DNA from 3 places in the Streptosporangium sp. NPDC050855 genome. Region 2 is predicted to be linked to each of the others. Evidence: predicted binding sites of a transcription regulator. Region 2 holds the regulator's gene; each other region holds the start of a gene.
The links. Region 2 encodes LexA, which represses DNA repair genes until DNA is damaged. Its sites were predicted from a motif close to TCGAACANNTGTTCGA; they were not measured.
Positions count from the first base shown of each region.

Region 1: ACIBCT_RS27300 (SAV_6107 family HEPN domain-containing protein) is a predicted target of LexA. The motif match lies at 2,264-2,279, and genes of this name have one in related genera.
Region 3: ruvC (crossover junction endodeoxyribonuclease RuvC) is a predicted target of LexA. The motif match lies at 1,496-1,511, and genes of this name have one in related genera.

Region 1 covers NZ_JBITFY010000015.1:7,786-12,708, reverse strand. The annotation lists gene ACIBCT_RS27315 (GNAT family N-acetyltransferase) at 1-418, opposite strand, end outside; gene ACIBCT_RS27310 (YbaK/EbsC family protein) at 504-980, opposite strand; gene ACIBCT_RS27305 (peptidoglycan-binding protein) at 1,100-1,978, shown strand; gene ACIBCT_RS27300 (SAV_6107 family HEPN domain-containing protein) at 2,529-2,975, shown strand; gene ACIBCT_RS27295 (PP2C family protein-serine/threonine phosphatase) at 3,279-4,418, opposite strand; gene ACIBCT_RS27290 (transcriptional regulator) at 4,635-4,923, opposite strand, start outside.
Region 2 covers NZ_JBITFY010000003.1:476,844-481,766, reverse strand. The annotation lists gene leuS (leucine--tRNA ligase) at 1-1,427, shown strand, start outside; gene lexA (transcriptional repressor LexA) at 1,760-2,470, opposite strand; gene ACIBCT_RS10120 (hypothetical protein) at 3,606-3,785, shown strand; gene nrdR (transcriptional regulator NrdR) at 4,421-4,882, shown strand.
Region 3 covers NZ_JBITFY010000024.1:63,232-68,154, forward strand. The annotation lists gene ACIBCT_RS34785 (cation:proton antiporter) at 1-117, shown strand, start outside; gene eis (enhanced intracellular survival protein Eis) at 188-1,414, shown strand; gene ruvC (crossover junction endodeoxyribonuclease RuvC) at 1,544-2,140, shown strand; gene ruvA (Holliday junction branch migration protein RuvA) at 2,137-2,757, shown strand; gene ruvB (Holliday junction branch migration DNA helicase RuvB) at 2,792-3,847, shown strand; gene yajC (preprotein translocase subunit YajC) at 4,100-4,480, shown strand; gene secD (protein translocase subunit SecD) at 4,565-4,923, shown strand, end outside.

The DNA.
Region 1 (4,923 bases), on a different contig from region 2:
GGGTGGAGAGCACGGCGGTGCGCTCCAGGCGGCCCGCGCACATGCCGACCACCAGCGCCCGCCCGATGCCCTTGCCCTGGTGGTCGGGGTGGACGTGGATCTCGGCGAGCTCCAGCGCGTCCCCCAGCCACTGCCGGGCGTGGTCCTCGCCGTGCCGCTCGACGAGGGCGCGGCGCACCACGTCGTGCCACCACTGGCCCGGGACCCCGTGGAAGCCGTACGCCACGCCCACCGGGGTACCGGTCTCGTCCTCGGCGAACAGGCAGGTGAAGGCGGGGTGGGCGGCGTGGTTGCGCATGATCGCCCTGCGCCCCGGGAGCTGGTCGGCCGGTGGGTTCATCGCCCTGGTGTAGACGTCGAGGACCGCGTCCAGCCGGAGCGTGAACTCGTCGGGGCCGATCCGTCGCAGTCCGGTCACGCATCGCACCCTAGCAGGGCGGTCGCGGCGCCGAGCCACCGCGCCGGGCGGGCCCGGCCACGACCGGCCGGGCGCGCGCGATCCCTCACTCGACCTCGGCGGGGACGCCGCCGGTGATGCGGACGAGCTCGTCGAACGAGGTCGGGAAAACGGTGTGCGGGTGGCCCGCGGCGGCCCAGACGACCTCGTGCCGGCCGAGCCAGGTGTCGACCAGGGTCCTGATCGGCGCGGGGTGACCGATCGGGGCGACCCCGCCGATGGCCTGGCCGGTGGCCGCCCGGACGAAGGCGGCATCGGCGCGCCGTACCCTCGCCGCGCCGATCCTCCCGGCGACCAGGGCGGTGTCCACCCGGTGGGCGCCGCTGGTCAGCACCAGGAGGGGCTCGCCGTCGGCATCGAACACGAGGCTGTTGGCGATGGCCCCGACCTCGCAGCCGAGCTGCGCGGCCGCGGTGGCGGCGGTCGGGGTGGCTTCGGCGAAGAAGACGATCTCGCCGGGGACGCCGTGCTCGCGCAGTGCCGCGGCGACCTTCTCGACGTTCGGATGCAACTTTTCTGACACGCGGACACTCTAAACAGATCGACGGCCCATCGCCGCCACATGACGCTCCACGTGCACGGGGAAGGCGTGCGCTATGGTCCCTTGACCCGATCGATAGTGATATGAGGAGTTGGTGGAAAATGGGGGTTGGACGGCGGCTGAGAACGGCCGCGCTGACGACGGCGGGAGCCGTGCTCTTCTCCTCGGTGTCGGTGTCGTCCTCCGCGTCCTGGGCGGTCGCCGCCACGGCTCCGGCCGCGGCCTCGGCGGTGGCCGTGACGACGGCGACGTCCGGGACCTCGGCCGTGCCGGGGATCTCCGGGGTGTCCGGAACGGCCGTGACGCCCGGGACGGCGTCCGCCGGGTCCGGCTTCGCCGCGCCCGGTAAGACGCTCAAGCTTGGCGCCAAGGGCGCCGCGGTGAAGACGCTGCAGAGCAGGCTGGCCGCGCTCGGCTACCTGCCGGGCAGGATCGACGGCCGCTACGGCGGGGCGACCCTGGCGGCGGTCTGGGCCTTCCAGAAGGTGAACGGCATCCGGCCGACCAGCACGGTGGCACGCAGGACCTGGACCGCGCTGGAGGCGCCCCGGGCGCCCAGGGTGCTGGTCACCAGGGGGAAGCCGACCCGGGTGGAGGTCGACCTCACCAAGCAGGTGATGGTCCTCTACGCCGGCGGAGCGGTGAAGCTGGTCAGCCACATCTCCTCGGGCAGCGGGATCGCCTACTGCGAGACGGCCACCTGGCAGGGCAGGACCCAGCGGTTCTGCGGGAACGCCCGCACGCCCACCGGCGACTACAAGACCACCTGGCGCCGCGACGGCTGGCACGTCTCCTACCTGGGACAGCTCTACAACCCGATCTTCTTCAACGGCGGCATCGCCTTCCACGGCGCGCTGTCGGTGCCGCTGGCGCCCGCCTCCCACGGCTGCGTCCGGCTGCCGATGCACGTGGCGGAGGTCCTGCCCGGCCTGCTCGGCACGGGGGTGCCGGTTCACGTACGCGGCAGGTTCGTCCGCTAGCGGACGGCGCGGCCGGCCCTGACCCGCCGGCCGCGTGACACGCCCGCGGCGACGCGCCCGTGGTGACACTCATGTCGCGATGGGTTCGCGGTGACGTGCCGACTGTGACGTATCCCTCATCGCGAGCCTTTCACGACCCGCCGTTCATGATCTGCCGCTCGTGGTGCGCGGCCCATGACGCGCTCAGGGCTCGCCGGTTCGATCCGGTACCGCTCTTCGAAGGCCCCGGGAGGTCCGTTCTCCTCCTCCCGGGGCCTTCTCGTGCGCGTGAACGGATACCGAAGATCGAACTTTTGTTCGCCGTTCTACTTGACAGTGCGAGTGGTCGAATTTATGTTCGATGGTAATGACGCGGCGCCTTGCGGCCCGTGTCCAGGGCGGTCGGGCGGGCCCACGTCGTCGGCGGAGACGATCGGGCCCGGTCGGGACGGGCGGGGAGAGGGGAAGCTCCTCGTCCGGCCGTCCGGCGAATTTGTCGGTGGGGTCTGAAAGTGTGGTATCCACCGGCGAAAACGTCGGGAGCCGCTTGCGACCAAGGAGGCTGAAGCGCATGACCCCTCGGCTCAGCGATTCCGGCGGGCCCCGGTTGTCCCCCACGGTGCGGGCGCACCTCACAGACGCGCGTGACTGCCTCGAAGAGGCAGCCGCCGCCCGGACGTCCGCCACACGTTATGTCGCGGCGCACCTCGCGGCGCTGAGGGCGGCGGCCGCTGTCCTGGCCGCGCGCCCCCGTCCCATGCAGGGCCGCAGGCGCCGGCTCCGCAGTGCCTGGGAGTTGCTGCCCGAGGCAGAGCCCCGGCTGGCCGACTGGGCGCCCTACTTCGAGATGAGCGCCGCCAAGCGCGCCTCGGCCGAGGCGGGGATGACCCGCGTCGTGTCGTCGAGGGACGCCGAGGAGCTCATCTCGGAGGCGGAGCGCTTCGTCAACGCGGTGGAGGACCTGCTCGGCGTGCCGACGCAGCCCATGCTCCCCGGCCGTGTGCCCCTGGCCGGGTAGTCCACCCCCGGCATGGCCTTTCCCGGCCGGTAGCCCACGCTCCCCGGCCGCACCCCCCTCAGCAGGCCATACCCCTCTCGACCGGTCACACCTTCCCGGCCGCACTCCCTCAGCGGGCCATACCACCTCGGCCGGTCACGCCTTCCCGCCGGCCGGTCACACCTTCTCGGCGGGCCGCGTCTTCCGGCAGGCCGCCTCTCCGCCAGGCGAGCCGCTCCTCGTTCCCCTGACCGGCCGGCTCGCGATTCCCGGCCTTGATCCCCGATCGGCTCACGCTCCCCGGCGGGGCGGGCCCGCCCGGTCTCAGGCGGCCGAGGAGGTCGAGGAGGTGCGGTGGGCGGCGCGGTGGCGCAGGAGCAGCATGGCCGCGTCGTCGCCCAGCGGCCGGCCCACGTGGCGCAGCAGGTCGGCGCGGAGGGCGTCCAGCGATCCCTGGGGATCGGCGCCGTCCAGCAGGTGCGCCCGCTCGGCCAGCGGGTAGAACTCCCCGGCCCCGTCGCGGGCCTCGATGACCCCGTCGGTGTAGAAGAGGACCTGGTCACCCGGTTCGAACGGGACGCGGTAGGGCTGCGGCCTGCTGGTCTCCAGTGAGCTCATGCCCAGGGGGAGCGCCTCGTCCGGCGGATCGGCGAACCAGATCCCGCCGTCACCACCGAGCACCATGGGCGGCGGGTGGCCGCAGTTGACGACGGTGATGGCGGACCCGCCGCCGATCTCGGCCAGCACGGCGGTCACGAACTGCTCGCCCGACAGCTCCCTGGTCAGGGCGTTCTCCAGGCGGGCCACCACGCCTTGGAGCGTTCCCTCGTCATGGGCCGCCTCCCGGAAGGCGCCGAGCACCACGGCCGCGGTCTCCACCGCCTCCAGCCCCTTGCCCTGGACGTCCCCCACGATGATCCGGACCCCGTGCGGGGTGCTGACGACCTCGTACAGGTCGCCGCCGATCCTGGCCTCGGCGGTGGCGGAGGTGTACGAGACGGCCACGCCGATGCCGGGGCCGGCCCGGCGCGGGACCGGGCGCAGCAGCACCCGCTGGGCGGCCTCGGCCACCGAGCGCACGTCGGCGAGCTGGTTCTCGTGGCGCAGCCGCCCGGCGCTGGCCAGCACGCTGGCCACGGTGACGCCGAGGATGGCGACCATGGTGATGTTCGTGCGGGGCATCCAGAGGATGTCGTTGTAGAGGCCCAGCATGATGCACAGGGCGAAGGCGACCACCCCGACCACGGTGGTGCGGGTCAGCCCGCACGCCACGCTGGCGAAGGCCGGGCCCAGGGCGAGCAGCGGCAGGAGGCCGGAGGTGGGGCCCGAGCCGAAGTCGATCAAAGCCACGACGGCCATCACGACGAACGGCAGCAGCTTGAGGGTGTCCTGCGTCCTGGTGGTGCCGATCGAGGTCAGCAACCGCAGGAAGGCCCGCGTCCTGGTCGAGCCCAGTGAGGCCATGAGGGCGCGAAGGCGGCTTTCAGGGCGCGATCGAGAACGATCGGGCCGATCGTCTCCCGGAGCCATCTCCACCACATCTCGCCGAGGGCATGTCTGCCTTTTCCTACCACAGTGGCCGACGGCGGGGCGGGAGGAAAGACGTCTTCAGCTGAGAGCGGGATTATCGGCGGCGGGGTGGGCACGCCGGATCCGGCGCACCCACGACCGGTCAGGCCGTCAGAAGGACTCGACGGCTCGGCGAGCCTCGGGGTCCAGGACGCCCCAGCCGATCAGTTCCTCGGTGAGCTCACTGGGGGACTTGTCGTATATCACGGCGAGGGAGCGCAGGTCCTCCTGGCGGATGGACAGCACCTTGCCGTTGTAGTCACCACGCTGGCTCTGGATGGTGGCCGCGTAGCGGGCGAGCGCGCCGGCCTTCTCCTTGGGGAGCTGGGCGAGGCGCTCAAGGTCGATGACAAGCTTCGGTGTCGGGCCGAGAGGGCTGGGAGCGGCCCCTCCGGGCAGC
Region 2 (4,923 bases):
CCCACGACCAGCGCGACCTGGACTTCGCCCGCGCCTTCGACCTGCCGGTACGGGTGGTCGTGCACACCGGCCTGGCCGACCCCGGCGAGACCGGTGTCGCCACCTCCGGCGACGGGACGATGGTCAACTCCGGTCCGCTGGACGGCCTGGCCAAGGCCGATGCGATCCGGAAGATCATCGAGGTGCTGAGCGAGCGCGACACCGGCCGCGCGACGGTCAACTTCCGGCTGCGCGACTGGCTGCTGTCCCGCCAGCGTTTCTGGGGCTGCCCGATCCCGATCATCCACTGCGGCGACTGCGGCGAGGTCCCCGTCCCCGACGACCAGCTGCCGGTCACCCTGCCCGACCTGCGCGGTGAGGCCCTGGCGCCCAAGGGCGTCTCCCCGCTGGCCTCGGCCGAGGACTGGGTCAACGTCTCCTGCCCGAAGTGCGGTGGCCCGGCACGGCGCGACACCGACACGATGGACACCTTCGTCGACTCCTCGTGGTACTTCCTGCGCTACGTCGACCCGGCCTGCGAGGACGGCCCGTTCGACATCGAGGGCGTCCGCAGGTGGGGCCCGATCGACCAGTACATCGGCGGCGTCGAGCACGCCGTGCTGCACCTGCTGTACGCCAGGTTCTTCACCAAGGTCCTGCACGACATGGGCATGGTCGACTTCGCCGAGCCGTTCACCCGCCTGCTGAACCAGGGGCAGGTCATCAACCAGGGCAAGGCGATGTCCAAGTCCCTGGGCAACGGCGTCGACCTGGGCCAGCAGATCGACGCCCACGGCGTCGACGCGGTACGGCTGACCGTGCTGTTCGCCGGACCGCCCGAGGACGACATCGACTGGGCCGACGTCTCCGCGGCGGCGTCGCAGAAGTTCCTGGCCCGCGCGTTCCGCGTCATGGCCGAGGCGGGCGCGGCCTCGGCCCCCGGCGTCGACGTCACCGCCGGAGACGTGAGCCTGCGCAGGATCGTCCACCACACCGTGGACGAGGTCACGAAGCTGGTCGAGTCCTACCGCTTCAACGTCGCGGTGGCCCGGATGATGGAGCTGACCAGCGCGGCGCGCAAGGCCATCGACTCCGGGCCCGGCGCCGCAGACCCCGCGGTCAGGGAGGCCGCGGAGGCACTGGCGGTCATGCTGTCGCTGGTCGCGCCGTACGCGGCCGAGGAGGGCTGGGAGCGGCTGGGCCACACCGGTTCGGTCGCCCTGGCGGGCTGGCCGGTGGCGGACCCGGCGCTGCTGGTCCAGGAGTCCGTCACCTGTGTCGTCCAGGTCGCGGGCAAGGTGCGCGACAGGCTGGAGGTCTCACCGGAGATCTCCGAGATCGACCTGGAGGCGCTGGCCCTGGGGTCGGAGAAGGTCCGGGCCTTCCTGTCCGGCGAGCCGCGCAAGGTCATCGTCCGCGCGCCCAAGCTGGTCAACATCGTCCCCTGAGCGGTGACCCCGGCCTCTCGCGGGGCGTCCGGACCGGCCGTGACCGGGGAACCGGGGCGGGGAGGGGCCGGGAACCCAGGGCCTCGGCCCTCCGGCCCTGGTTCTGACCCTGACTCGGGGACCCTGACCTTGGCTCAAGGACTCGAACCCTGACCCTGGCTCAAGGACCCGAACCCTGACCGGACCCGGGAGTCCGAGGGGCCGGTGAGAACCGTTGAGAACGCCGATGGGCGGCACCCCCTTCGAGGGGTGCCGCCCATCGGCGTGTACCGCTTCGTGCGACGCGTCGTGTCCCGATGCCCTAGAGCCGTGTGCCCCGGAGCTCGTGTGCCTCAGAGCTTGCGGAGGACCGCCACGACCTTGCCCAGGACGGTGGCCTCGTCACCGGGGATCGGGTCGTAGTTGGGGTTGTGCGGGACCAGCCAGACATGGCCGTCCCTGCGCTTGAAGGTCTTCACGGTGGCCTCACCGTCGATCATCGCCGCGACCACGTCGCCGTTGTCGGCCACGGGCTGCTGGCGCACGACCACCCAGTCGCCGTTGGCGATGGCCGCCTCGATCATCGAGTCACCGGTCACCTGGAGGAGGAAGAGCGTGCCCTCGCCGACGAGCTGCTTGGGCAGCGCGAAGACGTCCTCGATGCTCTCCTCGGCGAGGATCGGGCCACCGGCGGCGATGCGCCCGACCAGCGGCACGTAGGCGGCGGTCGGCCGGCTGACCGGTGCCTCGTCCTGGTCGGAGTCGGGATCCACCCAGAGCACCGGCTCGCCGGGAAGGCGCACCTCGAGGGCGCGGGGCCGGTGCGGGTCACGGCGCAGGTAGCCCTTGCGCTGCAATGCCGTCAACTGGTGCGACACGCTGGAGGTGCTGGTGAGCTGCACGGCCTCACCGATCTCGCGCATGGACGGCGGGTAGCCGCGCTGCTGCACCGAGTCCCGGATCACCTCAAGGATCTTCCGCTGCCTGGGGGTGAGGCCAAGGGAGTCACGCCTTCGCACCGCCAGGTCGCTGACGGCCGAACCGTTCTGGTCGTGCTGGCTCATACGAACTCCTCGCCTCCCGATCTGTATTGAACACGTCGCACACAGCGACCATATCTCGGCCCAAGATCATATTCAAACAATTGTTCGAATGTCCTCGATATCGGCCACGCCGTGGTGTACAACATCGTACGGGAGTTCGATCGACATCGTGTTCGATTCGCCGATCTTTCTTCGACATGTGTTCGGCCAGGTCGAGGGGATGGGGGCCACCATGAAACCGACCACGACGACACCGCGATCCACGTCCGCGTCCCGATCCCGGGCGGCATACCGGTCCTCAGGGGCCTCTGGGGCCTCTGGCGCACCGCGTCTGCGGCTCGTGCCGCCGCCGAGACCGGAGCCGGGGCCGGTGCGGGAGCAGGGTCCGGGGCGAGAGGCGGATCCGGCACGACAGGCGGGCCCGGGGCGAGAGGCGGGCCCGGCCAGACGGACGGGCCCGGCCTGGGAGCCGGGGCCGGGACGGGAGGCCGACCCGGCGCGCGGGTCCGGGCGTGGCTCCGGAGCGCGTGGCTCCGGAGCGGCCGGAGGGCCCGATCGTGCGCGGACGGCGCGGCGCGGGGGAGCACCGGGTGGTCCGGCGGGCCCGGGCGGTCCGGGTGATTCCGGTGGTGCCGCGCAGGCGGTTCCCGCGCTGTTCCGCTCCGGGGGCCCCCTCTCCGGCTCCCGGCCCGCACCGCCCGGATCCGGCCGTGGAGCCGCCCGCTCCGGCGAGTCCGGACGTGGCCGGGGTGGGCGCGCCGAGACCCGGCGCGGAGCCGCCAGGTCCGGCGCCACCCGGTCCGGCTCCTCCGCTCGGACCGGCACCTCGCGGACCGATGCCTCCCGGGCCGATGCCTCGCGGAACGATGCCTCGCGGAACGATGCCTCACGGACCGGTGTTCCCGGGCCCGGCGCCTCCCGCTCGGGCGTCGCCCGCTCCGGTGGGCCGGCCGCGCCCGAGGTCGTCCCGTCCCGCCCCGGCCGCTCTCGCCCTGGAAAGCGCTCCGGTACGCCCCGCTCCAGCGCGCCCCGGTCAGGTGTGCCCCGCTCCGGCACGTCCCGCTCCGGCGCCTCCGGGGCCGGTGCTCTCCGGCCGGTCACGTCCCGGCCCGAGGCGGTCAGGCGGCCTCTCCGGCTCACCCGGCGTGGGAGGATCGTGGCGGCGGTGACGCTGGTGCTGTTCACCCTGGGAGTGCTCTGGATCGGCGGGCGCATCGACGCGATCTCGGCGGGCGAGCCGGCCGGAGGGCGGGGCCCGTCCCCGGTCACGGCGCACGTCGGCGACACGCCCTGGAAGGGCGACACGCCGTGGAGGGTCGTGGAGGCGCCGGCGTAGCGGAAGGGCCGTCCCGTTGGTCGGCCGCGTCACAGACCCCGGCGGGCCCCGCGGCCCGGCGTTCCGGTCCGGCACCGGACTCGACCTTCTCCGGAGCCTGCTGCCGTAAGGGGGGCGTCTCCGGGCGCGCGATCTCACCGCGCGCCCGGGACCCGCGCCCGGGACCCGCGCCCGGGACGCGAGCGGGGCACGGGTGAAGCGGGCGGGACGGTGGGCGAAGCGGTTGACGTGCGGGCAGGGCGCGGGGGAGGCGGCCGGCCCGGGGGCGGGACGCGGTGGGCGGAACGGGTGACGCACGACAGAGGCGTGGGCGGAGCGGTGGCGTGCGGGCGGGGCGTGGGTGAAGCGGGTGACCCGGGGGGCGCGAGCACATCGGGCGGACCGGCGACACGCCGGGGAATAACGGCTGATCAGCGACTTCGCGCCGCAAGGTCCTTTCAACTTGCGTTCATGGTCGCGCACTTCTACGGTTGGAACCACAACATCTAGTGGCTGCACCTCAACACTTCACCATAGATTGTGGTTCCATTACCGCCTCTCGACTGATCGAGAGGCGTGCGCGAGCGTATCCGCGCGCGTGTCGTGGGGCGGATGAGGTGGGTGGGCCGCTTCGGCAGGTCAGGAAGGCGGCACACGTGCACTGTCCGTTCTGTCGTCATCCTGACACCCGGGTCATCGACAGCCGGTCCACCGAGGACGGCGGCGCGATCCGCCGCCGGCGCACCTGTCCGGAGTGCGGGCGGAGGTTCACCACGCAGGAGACCGTCCTGCTCATGGTGAGCAAGCGCAGCGGCGTGACCGAACCGTTCTTCAGGGACAAGGTGATCGCCGGGGTCCGGCGGGCGTGTCAGGGACGGTCCGTCGGCGAGGACGCCCTGGCGCAGCTGGGCCAGCGGGTCGAGGAGAGCATCCGGGCCACCGGATGCGCCGAGATCGCGGCCCACGAGGTCGGGCTGGCCATCCTGGGCCCGCTCCGCGAGCTGGACGAGGTGGCGTACCTGCGCTTCGCCTCCGTCTACCGGGGGTTCGAGACCCTGGCGGACTTCGAGGCCGAGATCGAGCAGCTCCGGGCGGAGCGCTCCGCCGAACAGAAGTGAGACAGGCCCCGGGCGCCGGGGGTGAGACGGCGCGTTGGTGT
Region 3 (4,923 bases), on a different contig from region 2:
CTGGCCTCCCTGGTCGTGCACGGCATCTCGGCCACGCCGGTGATGACTCGCCTGGACCGGCTCCGCGAGCGGGTCGGCCGCGCCCGGGACGCCGACCCCGCCACCCAGCACCTCTGAGGGCGGCGGGACCGGGGGCCGCGAAAAAGGGTTGGCCCGGCGGGGAGGCGGCCGACTATCTTGTCCGCTCGTGGAGATACGCCCCCTGACCGCCGACGACCTCGACGCGGTGCTCGACAACCGCAGGCGCGCCTTCGGGATCATCCCGTCCGGTGACCTGGAGGACTGGCGGGCACAGGTCGTCCCGGTCCTGGAGGCCGGCAGGTATCTCGGCGTCGCCGACGGCCCCCGGCTGATCGCCACCAGCAGGATCAACGACTTCACCCAGTGGTGGCACGGCAGGCCGATCTCCATGGGCGGCGTCGCCTCGGTGACGGTCGCCCCGGAGGACCGCGGGCGCGGCGTCGGCCGGATGCTCCTGCGGGCCACCGTGGACCGCTGCGCCGAGCTGGGGCACCCGGTCTCGGCGCTCTATCCGGCCGCGACCCGCGTCTACCGCTCGCTCGGCTGGGAACACGCCGGAGCCCTGCACCGGGCCACCTTCCCGGCCGAGGCGCTGCGCGCGATCGGGCCCGCCGAGCGGTCCCCGGTCCGCCGGATGGGGCCCGGCGACGCCGCCGAGGTGATCGAGATCATGGGGCGGGTGCACGCCGGCGCCCGCGCCTCCGGCCCGATCTGCTGGGACGAGCCGACCTGGCGCCTGTGGCTGGAGGAGGAGGACGACTTCCTCTACCTGGCCGACGACGGGTTCGTGATCTACCGCTGGGACGGCGACGACATCGAGGTCGACGCCCTGCTGGCCGGCTCCGAGGCCACCGCCCGCACCCTGTGGTCGCTGATCGGCTCCTCGTCCTCGATCGCCACGTCGGTCCGCGCCATCGTCGCCCCCGACGACCCGGTCTTCTGGCTGATCGGTGAACGCAAGAAGGACGAGGTCACCCAGACCCGCTGGATGTTCCGGGTGGTCGACCTGCCCGCCGCCGTCGCCGGCCGGGGCTTCCCCGACGGCGTCACCCTCGACACCGTCGTCCGGGTCGAGGATCCCCACCGCCCCGCCAACTCCGGCGCCTGGCGGCTCTCGGTCCGCGGTGGCGCCGGCGAGGCCCGTCCCGCCGAGGCCCCGCCCGGCTCCGTGCCGGTCCTCACCGCCGGGGGCTTCTCCGCGCTGTTCGCGGGCGTCCCGGCGGCCACCCTGCACCGCTCGGGGGCGCTCACCGTCCCCTCCGGCACCGCATCCCCGGACGCCACCGGTGTCACGGGCGCCCCGGATGCCGCGGGTGCCGCGGATGTCGCAGGTGTCCTCGGGGTCCTGGAGACGGCCTTCCGCGCCACCCCGTACATGCTCGACTCCTTCTGACCCCGGCTGACCCCGGCTGACACCGGCCGCCGGGCCCGCGAGAGCCGTGCGCGCCGTGCCCGCACGCGGTAGAGTCTGCCACCGAACAGGTGTTCGGCGAGCGGAGGCGTGTCGGTGCGGGTGCCCGAGCTGCGGGTGATGGGGGTCGATCCCGGGCTGACCCGATGCGGGCTCGGCGCGGTCGAGGGGCGGCCCGGGGCGCCGCTGAACCTGGTCAGGGTCGGGGTGGTCCGTACCCCCGCCGACGACGAGATCGGCGCCCGGCTGGTGGCGATCGAGGCCGGCATCGAGCAGTGGCTCGACGAGGTCGAACCCGACGCGGTGGCCGTGGAGCGGGTCTTCGCCCAGCACAACCTCAGGACCGTGATGGGCACCGCGCAGGCCTCCGCGGTGGCGATCCTGTGCGCCTCCCGCCGGGGGCTGCCGGTGGCGCTGCACACGCCGTCCGAGGTCAAGGCCGCGATCACCGGCAGCGGCACGGCCGACAAGCAGCAGGTCGGCACGATGGTCACCCGCCTGCTCCGGCTGGACGCCATGCCCAAGCCCGCCGACGCCGCGGACGCGCTCGCCCTGGCCATCTGCCACGTCTGGCGGGGCGGCGCTCAGAACAGGCTGGCCGAGGCCGCGGCCAAGGCCAGGGCGGCGAGCGGCCCGAAGACGACCGCCGCGGCCTACTTCCGCGGCCGGGGCGGGACGGCCGGATACTCGAGAGGAACCAGCACGTGATCGCCTCGGTTCGGGGACAGGTGACCGCGATCGCGCCCGACGGGGCGATCGTCGAGGTCGGCGGCGTCGGCGTCCGGGTGCACTGCACCCCGACGACGCTGGCGACGCTCAGGCAGGGCGAGGAGGTGCGGCTGGCCACCTCGCTGGTGGTCCGCGAGGAGTCGCTGACGCTCTTCGGCTTCGCCACCGACGACGAGCGCGGCATCTTCGAGATGCTCCAGGCGGCCAGCGGGGTCGGCCCCAAGGTCGCGCTGGCGATGCTGGCGGTGCACACCCCCAACGCGCTCCGGATGGCCGTGGCCGCCGCCGACGTCAAGGCGCTGACCAGGGTCCCCGGGGTGGGCCCCAAGGGCGCCCAGCGGATCATCGTCGACCTCAAGGACAAGCTCGGCACCCCCGAGGAGGCCGTCACCGCCGCGCTCAACGGCGACGCCCCGGTGCCCGTCTGGCGCGACCAGGTCCACTCCGGCCTGGTCGGGCTCGGCTACTCGGCCCGCGACGCCGACGAGGCCGTCGCCGCGGTCGCACCCCAGGCCGACACGGCGCTGGCCGAGGGCCGCACCCCGCCGGTGGCGGCCCTGCTCAAGGCCGCCCTGCGGGTGCTGAGCGTGCGATGACGGACCTGTGGCCGGCGAGGGAAGGCGGACGGGCGTGAGCGAGCGGGACCTGGTGTCGCCGGACGCCGAGGACGACGAGCAGAACATCGAGGCGGCGCTGCGGCCCAAGCGGCTGGACGAGTTCATCGGCCAGGCGCGGGTGCGCGAGCAGCTCTCGCTGGTGCTGCAGAGCGCGCTGCGGCGCAACCGGCCGCCGGACCACGTGCTGATGAGCGGCGGCCCGGGACTCGGCAAGACGACCCTCTCCATGATCATCGCGACCGAGCTCTCGGTGCCGCTCCGGATCACCTCCGGGCCCGCACTGGAACGGGCCGGTGACCTCGCGGCGATCCTGTCGACCCTGTCGGAGGGCGAGGTCCTGTTCATCGACGAGATCCACCGGATGGCCAGGCCCGCCGAGGAGATGCTCTACCTCGCGATGGAGGACTTCCGCGTCGACATCGTGGTGGGCAAGGGGCCGGGGGCGACCGCCATCCCCCTGGAGATCGCCCCGTTCACCCTGGTCGGGGCCACCACCCGGGCCGGCATGCTGCCCGCTCCGCTGCGCGACCGCTTCGGCTTCGTCGCGCACATGGACTTCTACGGGGTCGCCGAGCTGGAGCAGGTGCTGCACCGCTCCTCGCGGCTGCTGGGCGTCACCCTTCCCGCCGACGCCGCCCAGGAGATCGCCGGGCGCTCGCGCGGCACGCCCCGTATCGCCAACCGCCTGCTGCGCAGGGTCCGCGACTTCGCCGAGGTCCGCGCCGACGGCGTGGTGACCAAGGACATCGCCTCGGCCGCGCTCAACCTCTACGAGGTCGACGCCGAGGGGCTCGACCGGCTGGACCGGGCGGTGCTCGGGGCGCTGCTGCGCAAGTTCGGCGGCGGGCCGGTGGGGCTGTCGACGCTGGCGGTCGCGGTGGGGGAGGAGCCGGAGACGGTCGAGGTGGTGGCCGAGCCGTTCCTGGTGCGCCAGGGGCTGCTGGCCCGTACGCCCAGGGGCCGGGTGGCGACCGCCGCGGCCTGGACCCACCTGGGGCTGACCCCCCCGCCGGACGCCTTCGGCGCCTCGTTCCTGGTCGGGCTCGGGGACGAGCCCGGGAAGATATAGCGTGTGGAATCGGTAGGGAGAACGTACGGGATTGATCACAGATCAATGACAAGAGTATCGAAATGGGAACTTCCTCGTGCGCCGAAACGTGACCTCGTTGCCGCGCTCCTAACAGCTCGCCTAAACTCCTAGGCTTGGCCGGCTGTGTAGGCTGACGTGCTGAGTGGCGTGGCCGTACAAGACGTCCGGCTTCCGCCGGTCATTCTCAAGAGAGGGAGCGGCCCCGTGGGCGACAGCTATTCGAGTTTGATCATGATCGCTCTCATGGTCGTGGTGTTCTACTTCCTGCTCATCCGCCCGCAGCGCAAGCGGCAGCAGGAACAGGCCAAGATGCAGAACAGTCTCACCCCCGGCACCGGCGTGATGACCACGACGGGTCTCTTCGGGACCGTGGTGGCCATCGACGCCGACGACGTGATCCTGGAGATCGCCCCCGGAGTCGAGACCCGGTGGGTCAAGGCGGCGATCGGCCGTGTCCTGGTCCCCGTCGACGACGCGGAGGAGGACCTCAAGGCCGTCGACACCACGTACACCGCCGACCCGGCGACCCCGGCCACCCCGGTCGTCCAGGACGCGCCGAAGACCGCCGAGCAGCGGGGCGAGGACCAGGACTCGACGATCAGGAAACCGTGAGCAGGATCCCCATCAGTCCCCTATAGCCGAAAGAACTGACGACCAGTGGCCCGACCGACCAGCAGCCAGAGCAGACCGGGGCGCATGCTCCTGTTGCTCCTGGCGATCATTCTCGCCATGGGCGGGGCGATGCTCCTCAACAAGGCGTACACCCCCGAGTACGGCCTCGACCTCGCCGGCGGCACGACAGTGACGCTGTCGCCCATCACGCCGAACGGGACCGCTCCCACCGAGGAGAGCCTCGACCTCGCCGTGAACATCATCCGGGATCGGGTGAACGGCACCGGCATCTCCGACGCCGAGGTCGCCAAGTCCGGTGACAACATCGTCATCTCCGTCCCCGGCGCGGGCCAGGAGGAGGTCGTCAAGCTGGTCGGCACCACCGCGGAACTGAGGTTCCGCCAGGTGCTGGCGGTCGGGCCCGGCTCGCCCGCGCCCCCGGG